One region of the Exiguobacterium sp. s138 genome, then DNA from elsewhere that is predicted to be linked to it. Evidence: riboswitches for the same ligand, from Rfam matches in the RefSeq annotation. Region 1 holds a riboswitch; each other region holds the start of a gene.
The links. Region 1 has a riboswitch for thiamine pyrophosphate ahead of thiT (energy-coupled thiamine transporter ThiT). Riboswitches for the same ligand answer to the same signal wherever they lie in the genome.
Positions count from the first base shown of each region.

Region 2: it holds a riboswitch for thiamine pyrophosphate, as region 1 does, so the genes downstream of both, KNP91_RS06420 (ECF transporter S component) here and thiT (energy-coupled thiamine transporter ThiT) in region 1, are expected to answer to the same signal.
Region 3: it holds a riboswitch for thiamine pyrophosphate, as region 1 does, so the genes downstream of both, KNP91_RS02710 (thiamine phosphate synthase) here and thiT (energy-coupled thiamine transporter ThiT) in region 1, are expected to answer to the same signal.

Region 1 covers NZ_JACSMW010000002.1:131,929-137,194, forward strand. The annotation lists gene rsgA (ribosome small subunit-dependent GTPase A) at 2-907, shown strand; gene rpe (ribulose-phosphate 3-epimerase) at 909-1,565, shown strand; TPP riboswitch at 1,589-1,695, shown strand; gene thiT (energy-coupled thiamine transporter ThiT) at 1,759-2,319, shown strand; gene KNP91_RS04470 (thiamine diphosphokinase) at 2,319-2,927, shown strand; gene KNP91_RS04475 (amino acid permease) at 2,995-4,398, opposite strand; gene rpmB (50S ribosomal protein L28) at 4,540-4,728, opposite strand; gene KNP91_RS04485 (Asp23/Gls24 family envelope stress response protein) at 5,012-5,266, shown strand, end outside.
Region 2 covers NZ_JACSMW010000002.1:499,323-504,588, reverse strand. The annotation lists gene KNP91_RS06435 (FAD-dependent oxidoreductase) at 1-8, opposite strand, end outside; gene KNP91_RS06430 (energy-coupling factor transporter transmembrane component T family protein) at 97-822, opposite strand; gene KNP91_RS06425 (ABC transporter ATP-binding protein) at 788-2,347, opposite strand; gene KNP91_RS06420 (ECF transporter S component) at 2,347-2,922, opposite strand; TPP riboswitch at 3,029-3,128, opposite strand; gene KNP91_RS06415 (50S ribosomal protein L25/general stress protein Ctc) at 3,220-3,897, opposite strand; gene KNP91_RS06410 (DEAD/DEAH box helicase) at 4,248-5,266, opposite strand, start outside.
Region 3 covers NZ_JACSMW010000001.1:532,913-538,178, reverse strand. The annotation lists gene KNP91_RS02730 (ThiF family adenylyltransferase) at 1-788, opposite strand, end outside; gene KNP91_RS02725 (thiazole synthase) at 785-1,552, opposite strand; gene thiS (sulfur carrier protein ThiS) at 1,554-1,757, opposite strand; gene KNP91_RS02715 (NAD(P)/FAD-dependent oxidoreductase) at 1,754-2,743, opposite strand; gene KNP91_RS02710 (thiamine phosphate synthase) at 2,740-3,336, opposite strand; TPP riboswitch at 3,427-3,529, opposite strand; gene nagZ (beta-N-acetylhexosaminidase) at 3,589-4,818, opposite strand; gene KNP91_RS02700 (OsmC family protein) at 4,824-5,249, opposite strand.

The DNA.
Region 1 (5,266 bases):
GATGGCAGAAAATCGAATTGAAGACAATCGGGATGGAACGATTATCCGTTTACAGGGTGGATTTTATGATGTCATGACGCCTCAAGGTGAAATCCGTTCACGGGCACGCGGTAATTTCAGAAAACGGGGCATCAGCCCTGTCGTCGGCGATGAGGTCGTGTTACACATCGAAAGTGAGACCGGATATATCCTGGAAGTAAAGGACCGTCAAAATTTCCTGGTCCGCCCGCCGGTTGCCAATATCGATCAAGCATTGTTGGTCGTATCGGCAGCAGAACCTGATTTTTCTGCCCATCTGCTGGACCGGTTTTTAGTGTTGATTGAAGCAAAGGAAATTCAACCGATCATCATCTTGACGAAGATGGACTTGTTACAAGGTGAAGCCGAACAAGGGGTATTGGAAGCAATTGCCGCTTACCGGACCATTGGATATCACGTCATCGAAACGTCAAGTGAGACATTGGCCGGAGTCGAATCCGTCCGTCCGTTGTTAAAAGATAAAACGAGTGTCCTGGCCGGACAATCCGGTGTAGGGAAAAGTTCGTTGTTGAATGCCTTGGAACCTTCGTTGGCACTGGAAACGAGTCATATTTCGAAGGCGCTTGGTCGTGGACGCCATACGACACGTCATGTGACATTGATCCCGCTTGGCGAAGGACTGATTGCAGATACCCCGGGATTCTCGAATCTTGATTTTCCGCATGAAATGGAACTCGAGGAGTTACGGTGGTGTTTCCCTGAATTTGTTGCTTTACAGGACGAATGTAAGTACCGTGGCTGTCTGCATTTGAATGAGCCTGGTTGTGCCGTTAAACAAGCCGTCGAGGCCCAGGAAATCATGGCTTCCCGGTATACGAATTATGGTATGTTTGTAGAGGAAATCAAGAATCGGACACGGAGGTATTAACATGATTAAAATCGCACCATCAATCTTATCAGCAGATTTTGCAAATTTAGAGCGGGATGTCAAAGCCGTAGAAGCAGCAGGTGCCGATTATATCCATTTCGATGTCATGGACGGTCAATTTGTTCCGAACATCTCATTCGGACTTCCTGTCTTAAGCAGTTTACGTCAAAAAACAGATATGGTTCTCGACGTCCATCTCATGATTGATCGTCCGGAAAACTTTGTCGAAGCCTTCGTTGCAGCAGGGGCTGATATCGTGACGTTCCACGTCGAGGCGACGAATCACGTCCACCGTGTCCTGCAACAGATCAAAGCAGCCGGTGCGAAAGCGGGTGTCGTGCTCAATCCGCATACGCCGCTGTCGACGATCGAACACGTGCTCGAGGATGTGGACATGGTCTTATTGATGACAGTCAATCCGGGATTCGGCGGACAAGCGTTCATTCCGGGTGTCATGAAGAAATTAAATCAACTGGCTGCAATGAAAGCGGAACACGATCTATCGTTTGAGATTGAAATCGATGGCGGAGTCAATGCGGAAACAGCGAAATTATGTATTGAGAATGGGGCAAACGTACTTGTTGCAGGTTCCGCCATCTACAATGCACCGGATTATTCAGAAGCAATCACTAGTATTCGGAATGCCGCTCACGTATAATAAGAGCAGAATCAAAATTGAATGAAGACCGCAAGGGGTGTCGCGTCAAGCGGCTGAGAGAAGTGATTGGACTTTAACCCTTCGAACCTGTTCCGTTCAGACGGACGTAGGGATGTGGCGCACGCAGGCAGTACGGCGTTCGTCGTACTGCCTTTTTGCCGTCCTGCGATTTTATTTTTAGGAGGAAAAAAGGATGAAACGGCTACAAATGTTAATGGAAATTGCAATCTTTGCAAGTCTTGGTGTGGTGTTCGATTTATTAATCCCGTTTAAAATGCCGCAAGGGGGTTCGGTCAGTTTGGCGATGCTGCCAATCTTCGTCATGGCCTTTCGTCATGGTGTCATCGGTGGGGTCGTGACGGGAGCGCTCGTCGGAACGATTCAACTGATGTTCGCTCCGCAAATTCTGACAGTCGTTCAGCCGTTACTCGATTATACGATTGCGTTTGGAGTCGTCGGACTGAGCGGACTATTCGCACGGCAAGTCAAAAAAGCAGCAGCAACCGGGAAGAATGGCCGTTTGATGGCAATTGTACTAGGCGCGACATTGCTTGGTGCAGGTTTACGTTATGTCTGTCACGTCATCAGCGGAATCGTCTTCTTCGCTGAATATGCGGAAGGTCCGGTCGTTCCGTACTCGTTGATCTATAACGCGACGTATATGGTTCCATCGTACCTATTATGTGGTATTGTCGCAGGACTTCTGTTTACGACAGCGCCCCGACTTCTTCGTTACTCGGCACGAGGTGTCTGATGCGGGTCGTGATTGTAGCGGCCGGTCCGACAGAAGACATCCCGTCCCTGAAACCGTTTCTGGATGAGAAGACGGTTGTCATCGCCGTTGACGGAGGTGTCACCGAATTGGCACAGCAAGGTCTCGCTTTTGACTTGGCGATTGGTGACTTTGATTCGCTCGGATACAAACCGGAAGGAGCGATCATCCACCCGGCTGAAAAGGATGAGACCGACTTGGAACTGGCTTTACGCCATGTCAGTCAACAGTATGAAGCAACAGAAGTGTTCATATTCGGTGCGACCGGAGGACGACTTGATATGACGCTTCAAAACGTCTATTTGCTAAAACAATTTCCGGCAGTTCGCTTGATGACGAAGCGGGAAGAGGTTCGTTTCTTACAGCCGGGGACGTATGAGATCGAGGCAGATGGATTTCACTATCTCTCTTTCATCCCGCTCGTTCCGACACGTCTGACCCTCCGCGGGGTCAAGTATCCGTTGACGAATCATGACGTGCCGGTCGGCGGATCATTGACCGTCAGCAATGAATGGACACAGCACGGAGTGGCGAACGTGACGGTGCATACCGGTGAAGTCATCGCATTACGGAGTTTGTCAGATCAGTAAAAACGCGTGCTCGTTAGGCTTACCTAACGAGCACGCGTTTTTTTATGACTCTGTAGGTGGAGGCAGTTCAAGATTCTAATGTGGAACTGGCTGCCTGACGCTCGGTTTGAGCTGCAATATGTTTTCCTTTAACAAACAGATGGTAACAACCCCATGTCAAGAGGAAGAACGGAACACCGATATACAGTGCAATCCGTTGATCTGCCTGAAACGCCAAGCTGATCAATACGAGCATGTTTAACGAGAACGAGATGATCGGCAAGACCGGGAAGAACGGTGTCTTGAATTTCAATTCACTGACTGAATGCCCGTCTTTGATGAATTGACGGCGAAACGCAATTTGTGAAGCGGAAATTGAAATCCAACCGACTTGTGCCCCGAGTCCTGCTAGTGACAACAACCAGATGAAGACGGTATCTTCCGCGAAAAAGGCGGTCAGAAGCGATAACATCGCAAACAGCATCGTAAAGCATAACGCCCGCATCGGTACACCACGAGAGTTGACGATGGCAAGTTTTTTCGAGATCATACCTTCTTGAGACATCGACCATAACATCCGGGTAGCAGCGTATAATCCTGAGTTCCCGACCGACAGTAAGGCAGTCAGAACGACGATGTTCATCAAATCGGCCGCGTATGGAATCCCAATCGCATCAAAGACCATGATGAACGGACTGCTGATACCGCCAGCTGTTTCATAAGGAATTAAGGCGCCGACGATTGTAATCGAAAGAACAAAAAAGATGAACGTCCGCCAAACCGTATTGCGGATCGCTTTCGGAATCGATTTTTCGGGATCGTTCGACTCTCCGGCTGCAACCCCGATCAATTCCGTCCCCTGGAACGCGAAGTTGACGGCGATCATCGTCGTCAAGACTCCGAGCGCACCGTTCGGGAACAATCCGTTTGAAGTAAAGTTGGCGAATAAACTTTCCGGGCGTTCTGCAGTCATGTCGATCCAGCCAAACCAAGCTGCTCCCCCGAGCGCAATGAAAAATAGAATGGCCAGGACTTTCAGGCTCGAGAACCAGAATTCAGCCTCCCCAAAGGCTTTGGCAGATACGGCGTTAAGTCCGAATAAAATGACGGTGAAGATGGCACACCAGATGACGATAGGGGTGTTCGGAAACCACCGATCCATCAGACTTCCGGCTGCCGTAATTTCAAGTGCCACCGTCACGGCCCATCCGAGCCAGTAAATCCAGCCGACGGCAAATCCGATACCCGGTCCGATGAAACGTGTCGTATACGTTTGAAATGATCCGGAAACCGGCATATGGACAGCCATCTCTCCTAAACATAACATTGTCAGATACATAATGGTCCCACCCACGATGTAACTGAGGACCGCCCCGAGTGGTCCTGCTTGCGAAATCGTTAATCCGGAACCGAGAAACAGTCCCGTACCGATAATCCCTCCGAGTGAAATCATGAAGAGATGCCGGCTTGTCATTTCTCTTTTTAACTGCATGTCTGACCCTTCCCCCTTGAAAAAAATAACTGCTCACTTATTGTAAGCGTTTTCAATTATTCAGACAATTAGTTTATAAGAAAAATAAAAAAAGGACAAAAAAAGAACCGGAAGGGAAGATTCCCATCCGGTTACTGCGCCTTATACGCGTTCGACTTTACCTGATTTGAGCGCTCGAGCTGAAACCCAAACCTTTTTAGGTTTACCGTCAACGAGAATACGTACTTTTTGTACGTTGATTCCCCAAGTGCGTTTCGTTTTGTTCAATGCGTGTGAACGGTTGTTTCCCGACTTCGGCGATTTCCCAGTAACGTAGCATTTACGTGCCATGTGTTCCGCCTCCTTTTATGTTGTTTTGCGTTCGTCCTAATAGACACTTTGCTATCTTAGCATGCTGTTAAGACGGTTGCAACATAAAAAAAGTAGCTGACAAGAAAAAAACTTGACAGACAACCTCAAAATTTAAAATAATGAATGAGGATGATGGTAAAAGTTCATTTGACCGCTACTATTTTTCACATATTCATTGTATAGTCAGTACGGCGACTTTTCAATAGTAGGTCCTTATAGTAGAATTATGGGAAGAACACAATTAACAAAGGGGGCTACTCAGGTGGCGATCGAGATGAAAACGACCTATGGAAAAATTGATGTAGACAACGATGTCGTTGCGCAACTTGCAGGCGGAGCGGCGATGGAATGTTTTGGTGTCGTTGGTATGGCGTCCCAGTCACAAATCAAAGACGGGCTGGCTGAACTGCTGAAACGCGAAAACTTTGCACGCGGTGTCATCGTACGTCAGGTATCGGAACAAGTTCACATCGATATGCATATCATTGTTAGTTACGGTACGAAAATCTCAGAAGTC
Region 2 (5,266 bases), 370 kb from region 1:
AAGACCATTCGCTTCACGACATTCACCTGCTTTTTTTGAATTCTCTGCATCTGAGAATATGATTCCCTCAACTGAGTGGACATAATCTTCTGCTTGTCAGACAAAAAGGCGAAGCGACGTCGTGATGATGCAGACGAGACCGAAAAACAATCCATCAACGCGGGTGACGACCGGTCGGACATAATAGGTCCGGTCCGGTTGGAACTGACGGGCTTCCATCGCAATCGCAATCCGTTCCGAGCGGATGATGCTCGTCGTAAACAGCGGCAGACTGATTGCGAAAAACGTCTGCCACGGCCAAATCGACCGTTGTTGCCGGATCCGGCGTGCCTGGCGGATGGTCCGGATCGCCTGACGGAAAATCGGGATGAAGCGAAGTCCGGCTAAAAATCCGTAAGCCAGACGGACCGGCAGACGGCATTGATGAATCAGGCTCATGACGAACCGGGTCGGATCGGTCGTTGCGACGAACGTTATGCTCAGCAGGACAAAAGCCAGCATCCGCGTTGCAACCAGCCAGGCATGAGCAAGACTCTCTTCCGTGATCCGGAACCAACCGAACGCCCACAGTTCCGTTTCCCCTTTTCCGAACGCCGCCATCATCCAAAACGTCAGCAAAAATAATACCGTATACGGCACAAGACGGAAGACCAGCGTGGACAGCTTCCATCCGGAACAGGCTACACCGACGGCTGCAAACAGAAGCAAGGCGACTGTCACCGGCAGACGTGACGTCGTAATCAGCAACAGCATGACATACACCAGTGTTCCGAGCTTCACGGCGGGATTAAGGCGTGCGAGCAGCGAATTGTTTTCCTGCACGGTGTTTCACCTCCTCGAGTTGCTGATAGCGTACCGATACCGGGCGGATCAACTGGTTATGCTCAAGCAATGATTCGTTCCGGAACAATTCATCCGGTGCCCCGTCAAATTGAATGTGCTTCTCGCCGATGACGACAACGCGGTCGGCGTAACGGTAGACCAGCTCCATGTCGTGCGTCACCATGATCAGCGTAGTTCCCGCTTCCCGGGCTTGGTGTAACACATCGAGAATCTGAGCGGTCGTCTCAGCATCTTGTCCGAAGGTCGGTTCATCGAGTAACAGGACAGCTTTTCGTTCCAGCAACATCGTCGCGACACTTAAGCGTCTTTTTTGCCCGAGACTGAGTGCAAGCGGGGACTGAGCGGCGACATCCTCCAAACGGTAGTGTTGCAGGGCGTCAGCTACTTGACTTCGTGCCGTTGACGGAGAGCTGATGGCCAGTTCATCGGCGACCGTCTGTTTCAGAAATTGAAACTCCGGTTGCTGAAAGACGAAACCAACTTGCCGGTAAAACGTCCGGTCCCGCCATTTTTTCAAAGGTGTCTGAAACAGCTTGATCGTCCCGCTTTGCGCCGGCAACAGTTTTGCCAGCGTCTCAAGCAGGGTGCTTTTACCGGCAGCGTTGCGTCCGACGAGCATGATCCATTCTCCGGCGGACGCGGTCAGCGAAATCCGGTCGAGAATCACCCGTTTGCCATGCGTGATCGTCACATCGGTCAAATCAAACGTCGTTTCGTTTGCCACCGGACGTCTTGCGACGGGCGGGTTATTCAGAAACCGCGCTGTTGCGACCGTCAGCGGAATCGTCTCGAGTGTATAAGGATAGAGCAATGGCGACATGATACCGTGCCGGATCAGTTCCTCCCGTTTCTCTTCGAAGACTTCAAGCGGGGAACCGTCAAGCCTCAGCTGTCCTTCCCGAAAGACCAACACACGGTCAGCAAACGTCACACATTCTTCCAGTTGATGTTCGATCAACACCAGTGTCACGTTCGGATTGTGATGCAATTCTTCAATCAGCTCCATCATCAATCGGCGGCCGTGCGGATCGAGTTGCGCCGTCGGTTCATCGAGTAACAGGATGTCCGGTTCGAGTGCCAACACACAGGCCAAAGCAAGCCGTTGTTTCATCCCGCCGGACAGTCCGGCAATTTGCGTCGTCAAGGCGAGGTCGAGTCCAACCCGTTTCAACACCGTTCTGATTCGTTCTTCCATTTCATCGCGGGGAATACTCCGGTTTTCCAGACTGAAGGCGATTTCCGCCCCGACCGTCTGCATGCAAAACTGATCGTCCGGCTGTTGAAACAGCATGCCGACGGTTCCGTCTGCGCGCCATTCACCGGTGACTTCCGCCTCAATCGTTTCCGGCATCAGACCGGCAAGCGTATGCAAGAAGGTCGTTTTGCCGCTGCCGCTCGGACCAATCAATAAGGTCGTCTCTCCTTGCCGGAGCGACACGGTCAAGTCGTTTAAAACATCTCGGTCTTGATCCGGATAGCGGACGGTCAGATTCCGGCACCACATCAGGCAGCCCGCCGTTTCTGTTGTCGTCCGACGGCGTAACCGTTCAGCGTTCCCGTCTTGACGAGTGAGTCGACGATGATTTTCGCGAGCAATCCGCCAAGTAATGCCCCACTGACCAGTTGCAGGGAAAACGTCAATAGCAGTGTCGTCGTCGTATAGTAGGCGAACCCATTGACGACCAGACTATAGACCATACTTCCGACAGCCGCAAACATGCCCGACAGCATCAAGGTGAAGGTGTTGAAGTTCCGGTAGCCGACTAACAGAAAAGCAACCTCAGCGCCAATGCCTTGCGCAAGTCCAATCAATAAAGCCGATAAACCGAAGTGACTCCCTGTAAACAACTCGACGGCAGCAGCGACGACTTCTGCAATCAATGCCGCGCCTGGTTTTTGAATGATGTAGGCGACAAGGGGACTGGCGATGACCCAGATGCCGAACATCCAGTTTGCTCCGACCGGTCCAAAGATGGCCGAGATCGGCAACCATAACGTCGACCATCCTAAGTAGAGGACACCACAAGCTACGGCGAGCATCATCATGACGATGATTTCTTTCATTTTCCAACTGTTCATAATCACTTCTCCTTTGAATGCACACCCACAAAGAAACCACAAAAAAAGACCGCCCTCTATGAAAAGAGAGCGGTCGTGTAACCTGCAAGATGCAGAAAAAGAGCACGAGGATTCCGCTCCACTTTCCTACGCTAGTATGAACTAGATCAGGTTCAAAGGGTCCGAAGTAAATCGTCTCAGCCGAGCGGGCTCCCCTAGTGGATGTGTCAATGATGTGTACCTTCTTCACTGTACGGCTGTCGCCGCGACTTGTCAATATGCATAAAAAAACCTCCCACGAGGGGAGGGGAGAAAAGATTACTCTTTATCTTCTTTGTTTTCTTCAGCTTGCTCTTCAGAAGTTTGTTCTGAATCGTCTGTCGCTGTATCCGCATCAGCTGCTTGTGCCTCAGCTTCTGCTTCTTCGATTTCTTCAAGTTCAGCTTCAAGTGTCGATTCAACGACCGCTGCAACTTGGATGTCACCTTCTGTGACGACACGGAAATCTTTTTCTTCCGGAAGATCAGCGACTGTAATCGAATCTCCGATTGCAAGTTCCGTTACATCCACTTCGATGCGTTCCGGTAATTTATCTGGTGTTGCGGCAACTGTTACTTTAAAGAGTGTTTGTGAAAGGAATCCGCCAAGTTTCGCGCCAGCTGCTTCGCCGACCAGGACGATATCCGTTTCGACTTCTGTTTCTTCATCCATTTTAACAGCGATGAATTCAACGTGTTTGATTGTTGGTGTAAAGATGTCCATATCGAGTTTGTTGATCAATGTGTTGACCTTTTTACCGCCGATTTGAAGAGCAACCAAGACGTTTTCGCCGTGATCACGGACAACTTTGACCAATTCTTTTTCGTCGAATGAAATCGGTGTGCTTTCCACTTTGTAGCCATACACGACACCAAGAGCTTTTCCTTCATGACGTAATTGCTTTCTAAGTGAGCGCGGGCGTACTTCGCGTTCTTCTACTTTTAATGTTACTGACATGTTCATTTCCCCCTTGAATTTGGTATAGCCCTCAAAAGGTAATGAATGTAGGAGTGGAACAATAGGTTCCAACAGAAATTCATGCGCTAAATGCTAGTTCAACTGGATTTCATTCAGAAATGAAAAACGAAGTGAGTAAGTAGCATTTCTCTCCCAGGTCATTACGCTGATATTGAGAAACAATAATTGAAAAGCGACCGTGTTGTACGGTGCTAATGTAGATATACCCCTATCTTTCAAAAGTTAAAACCTTTTTTTCTGAATTTGATTGTCGAAAGACCTTCAAACCTGTTGATAGACAACGGATTGAAGGTCCTTCATTTTTTTAAGATTTTCTTTGATTTGTGTGGTTACTCACCTGCTGAATCGATAAAAGCGGGGGAATCGAGCAGACGGACGAGTTCACGAATCGTTAAAATATCCGGCTTCTGATCCGATAAGACGGCATCAATCATCGTCGCTTTGCGATCTTGTAATTCCGCCATCTTTTCCTCGATCGTTCCGGTCATCAACAGCTTGATCACTTCGACCGGTGACTGCTGTCCCAATCGATGAGCCCGGTCAGCCGCTTGTTGCTCGACGGCCGGATTCCACCAACTGTCGTACAAAATGACGGTATCTGCCGTCGCCAGATTCAGACCGGTCCCGCCGGCCTTCAAGGAAATCAGGAAGAGATCAACTTCACCGGCATTAAACCTTTCACACAGTGCGACCCGGTCCTCAACCGGTGTCTCACCCGTCAGCAGAAAGTGGGCACGTTGTCGTGCTGCCAGTCGTTCCCGAATCCGGGCCAGCATCTTCGTATACTGGGAAAAAATCAGGATCCGGTGTCCGGCGGCTAATTTTTCTTCAATTAACGTCAGCAGACGTTCGAGTTTTGTGGATTCGCCTGTATAATCTTCGACAAACAGCGCCGGATCACAGCAAATCTGCCGTAAGCGGGTCAAACCGGCCAGCAACTTAATCCGGTCCTCACGTTTCGTTTCATCCAAATGACGCAATGTTTCCAGTTGCAGTTTAGATAAGTAGGAGGCGTAAAGCTTTTTCTGTGTCGGGCCAAGGTCTGTATAGTGATGGACAATCTGCTTCTTCGGTAAATCCTGCAACACCTCATCTTTGGTCCGCCGCATCAGAAACGGACGGATGAATCGTTTGATCTCGTCATGCGACCACGTTTGAAACGTCTGTAAGTCCGGCAGCAAGGAAGGGAAGATGACTCGGAAAATCGACCAGAGATCATCGGTCCGGTTTTCAAGCGGCGTTCCGGTCAAGGCAAACCGACGTTTCGCCCGAATCCGGCGCAAGCGGACAGCGGTTTGTGACGCCGGATTCTTCAGATGTTGTGCCTCATCAAAAATTACGACGTCGT
Region 3 (5,266 bases), on a different contig from region 1:
CATAATGTCACGAAGTGAAGTGGCGGAGCATTGAGATACGGATAGACCGGGTTATCGCCGCAGGACGGACAAGAAGATTGTTTTAAGGACACAACATTGATTTGGCTCTGTTGATTGTTCCAGACATCAAATGACAGCACCGTCTGCCGTAATGCAGCTTCAGCTCCGGTCAAGTATTTTAATGCTTCCGTCACTTGATGCGCCGCAACCAGCTGGACGACCGGACTGATGACGCCTGACGTATCACATGTCTCCTGCTGTTTCGGCAAATGATTGAGCAAACAATGCAGACAAGGGGTCTGTCCCGGACGAATCGTATAGGTCATGCCATAACTGCCGACACATGCACCGTAAATCCAAGGAATCCGAAATTTTGCCGCAACATCATTCATCAGCATCCGAATAACGAAGTTATCGGTCCCATCCACAAGCAAATCTGCTTGTCCGACAAGCCGTGTAATATTCATTGCCGTCACATCTTCGACAATCGCCTCGATCGTCACCGTCGAATTGACGGCACCGAGCCGGCGTTTCGCCGCAACCGCCTTTGGCAAATGGTTCCTGACATCCTGTTCCGTATAGAGTTGTTGCCGTTGTAAATTGCTCCACTCGACGTAATCCCGGTCGATCAGAGTCACTCGTCCGATTCCTGCCCGGACAAGCTGTTCCGCACTCGCTGTCCCGAGTGCACCGAGACCGATGATGACGACGTGCCGCTGTCCCAGTTGATCCTGCCCTTCCTGTCCGATTGGACGAAAGCGGATTTGTCGGCTATACCGGTCCATCATGGGCGGCTGATCCCGGTCGTCGGACTGCTCGCCGTCGCATACCGTTTTTTCTCAATCCGTCCTGCTTCAAAACCGAGTCGTCCCGCTTCAACCGCAAGCTTCATTGCACGTGCCATCTTGACCGGGTCTTTCGCATGCGCGACGGCTGAATTCAACAGGACACCATCAGCTCCGAGCTCCATCGCGTACGCCGCGTCAGCCGGTGAACCGATGCCGGCGTCGACGATGACCGGCACTGACATTTGTTCGATGATGAAGCTGAGCGCGAGCGGATTTAAGATGCCTTGTCCGGAACCGATGGGTGACGCGGCCGGCATAATCGCATGACAGCCGAGTTCTTCGAGCCGACGGGCGAGCAACAGATCATCTGACGTATACGGCAAGACGATGAAGCCATCCTTGATTAATTCCTCTGCTGCTCGTAATGTTTCAATCGGATCCGGCAGCAGTGTCTTGTCACAACCGATTACCTCGACCTTGACCATATCGCACATCCCTGAGGCCCGGGCAAGCCGGGCAAGCCGGACCGCTTCCTCCGCCGTCTTCGCACCCGCAGTGTTCGGTAACAGATCATAGCGGCTTAAGTCGAGTGCCGCGAGTGGATTCGTCTGTTCCTTCGCAAAAACATCGAGTCGCCGGACGGAAAACGTTAAAATATTTGTTTCCGATGCTTCGACCGCTTGTTGTTGCTTCTCATTATCCGGATATTTTCCTGTCCCGAGTAACAATCGTGATGCAAATTTTTTTCCGCCAATTTCTAACATGTTATCCGCCTCCTACAAAATGAACGATTTCAATGACATCTCCGGACGTAACGTCCGTATCCGGATAGCTCGACCGGTCGATGATTTGATGATTTTGTTCGATGATGACGACCTGTCCCTGAATCTCCAGTTTTTCTAACAAGTCGTGTAACGTCTTGATTTCCTCTGTCAAAGCATAGTTTTTTCCATTCAATCGGATAGTCATCTGCTTTCCTCCTGTCGTCGTCTGTTAAAACCATCCAGTGCCACTCTTGGCATTTGCCCCATGAGACAATCGGCTAACACATTGGCCGTCGCCGGTGCCAGTAAGATGCCATGCCGGTGGTGCCCGGTCGCGACGAACAATCCGTCGATACCATCCACCGATCCGAGATACGGCAGACCGTCCCCGGTTTGCGGTCGAACACCGGACCAAGCCTCCACGAACACGGCCTCTGCAAGTGGCGGATAGAGCTTAATCGCTGCATTCAATAACAAACGAATACTGTTCAGACTGACGGTCGTTGATTCATCACTAACCCGTTCCGTCGCCCCGATGATGATCCGTCCGTCTGCTTTCGGGACTAAATAGACCGCATCACCAAACAGCGTCCGATTGAGTTGTCCGGTCGTCAGCCGGACAGACAGACACTCGCCCTTGACCGGAAGTGTGTTAATCGTCACTCCGACCGTCTGTAACAATTCTTCCGATCCGCGACCACCGGCGACAATAATTTGTCTGCCCACCCGCAGCCCCCGGTTAGTCTCGGCGCCGGTCACCGTTTGTCCGTCCCGTACGAGACGTGCTACGACCGTTGCCTCTTCGATTCCCCCGCCCCGTCGTTCGATCGCACTGCGTAATGCTTGTGCAAACAACCGCGGATCAACCTGTCCGACCGAATCAAACGTCCGCCAGTGATGTGCCTGTTGCATATGAAACGGTTGTTCCAGATACCCGCTTCCGAGACCGGTCTCGTCAAACAATTGTTGCACGAATTCCGGATACAGCTTCCGGCTCAGCCGGGCCAGTTCATGTAACGGTGCCAGCAATTCTTCATCTGTCGCGAGCATTCCCGCTGCTGCTTGCGTCGCTCCCTGACCGACAGTTGACTGTTCAAGCAAATGAACGGTTTTCCCGCGCTGCAGGAGCTCATAGCCGAGCGTTAAACCAATGATACCGGCTCCGATGATTAAAACATCCGGGCGTGTCATCGTTGCATCACCGCCTGGAACCGGTTGGCTGCTTCGACCGGAGACGCCTGACCGAGAATGCCCGACAAGACGGCCCCGCCTGCGCAGCCGGTCGCCAGGATATCCGGCAGATTGTCCGGTGTAATGCCACCAATTGCAATGACAGGAATCGATGTCCAGTCGACAACTTGTTTCAAGGCGTCGAGTCCCCGGGGCGGTACACCCGGTTTTGATCCTGTCTCAAAAATATGGCCGTACAGGACGTAATCAGCACCGGCTTGTTCCGCCGCTATCGCTTCCGTTAACGAGTGAACCGATTGACCGATCACCAATTCCGGAAAACGGTGCCGGACGAGGTCGACCGGAATGCTGCGTGTTGTCAGCTGAACTCCGGTGCCGGTGACGACTGCCACGTCCAGCCGGTCATGGACAATTAATTGCTCTGTCTTTACGCCTCGTCGCACGAGTGTTTCGATGCACACGACCAGTTCCTTCGCTGACCATAACGGCTCCCGCAAATGAATCCGGTCGACGGATAGTGCGAGTTCCGGTAACAGCTGTTCGAGTATGTCCGGACGCTGCTTGCCGGTTGTCATCAGATGTAACTGGCTCATCATTTCCCCCTTTCCACACGAAAAAGGACCACCCCATGAACTGATGGAGTGGTCCTACAAAAAAGGGCGACAGCCGTCGCATCCTCTATGAATGATCGGAATCCACTTCCCTCCGCTAGTACGAACTAGATCAGGTTCAAAGGGTCCGGATACTTCCGTCTCAGTCTGCTGCGAGACTCCCCTAGTGTAGATATTGATTTGTGTGGTACGCCTGTAGTTTACCACGGGTAGTCCGATTTGTTCTACCCTTGATTAGTGTCGCATGTCCGATTCGACCGCTTTGACCTGCTCGATTAGCTGTTCATACGCGTCGACGCGTTTCGTTTCCGACAAGTCATACGTTTGTTTTAAGCGTAATACCCGCATGACTTTCTGATCAAGGTCTGCTCTCGACAATTTACCTTGTTTGATCCGTGTCATGATTTCCTTGTGAACGGACGCGTATGCGCCGGGCGATGAGAACATCGCCATATCCGCACCATTTTCGAGGGCAAGACTTGCCGCCTGGGCAAGTCCGTACCGTTCTGTGATGGCTCCCATGACCAAATCGTCCGTGATGATGACACCGTCAAACTTCAGCTCATCCCGTAACACCCCGGTCATGACGGGTTTCGACAACGAAGACGGACGGGTTTTGTCGAGTGCCGGAAACAGGATATGCGCGACCATGACCATCTCGGCCCCTTCCTGAATCGCCCGTTTGAACGGGACCAGCTCCGTCTGCTCGAGTTCCGCTTTCGTCGCATCGACCCGCGGCAGACCGACATGGGAATCGACGGTCGTGTCGCCGTGTCCCGGAAAATGTTTGACGACCGGCACGACGTCTTCTTCTTTCATGCCCTGCATCAACGGGACACCAAGCCGGGCGACCTGTTGCGGATCCGCACTGAGCGATCGGTCACCGATGATCGGATTCGCCGGATTGCTGTTGACGTCAAGGACGGGAGCGAAGTCCATATTAAAGCCGTAAAAACGGGAAATCGAACCAAGTGTCTGTCCGACTTCCTTCATCAATGCCGGATCATTTTTTTGACCGAACGACAGACTCGGTGATAATTTGAGCTGTGCGTCCGGGACCCGACTGACGCGTCCGCCCTCTTCGTCAAAGCCGAGAAACGCTTTTGCATCAGCCGGTTGGGCTTCAGCAATCGCTGCCGTAAAGGTTTTCAGTTGATCGGTCGACGTGATGTTGCCGCCGAGTAACAGCACACCACCGAGTGCATGATCCTGCAACAGCGTTCGGTCGGCTTGTGTCAAAGCTGTTCCCGTCACACCGATATACAGCAACTGATCGACTTTTTCCGCCGTCGACATGTTCGAGACGGTTTCTTTAAGTTGTTTCTCTGCCCGCTCAGCAGCAGAAGGTCGATCCGGCTGCGGCGGCTTTGTTTTCTTCGCCGGCTTCGGTTGCGGTTCGACCGGTTGTGCCGGCTCGTCAGCACAACCGGCGAGGAGGACACTTGCCAACAGAACAGGAACCATCCGTTTCAAATCGGTTCCTCGTTCCGGACGCCGTTGATCGAGTAATAGACTTCAATTTCTGCGTTCAGCGATTGTGAGACCGAGCAGTATTTGTCTTTTGATAAGGCAATCGCCCGGCGGACTTTATCGTCCGGTAAATCACCTTCAAGCCGGTAATGAATTGAAATCGTCGTGAAACGCCGGGGATGATCATCCGCCCGTTCGCCTTCGATATCCATTTCAAATGACGTCAGCGTCAAACGCATCTTTTCTAAAATTGAGACGATATCGATGCCTGTACAACCGGCGACGGCGTGAAGAAGGAGCTCTGTCGGCCGGGGTGCTTGATTGTCTCCGCCGTTTTCTGGCGCGGCATCCATCGCTAAGTGATGTCCGGATTCGGTCTCCCCGCTAAAACCCATCTTGTGATTCCAAGTGACTGTTGCTTGCATCAAGATCACGTCCTTTT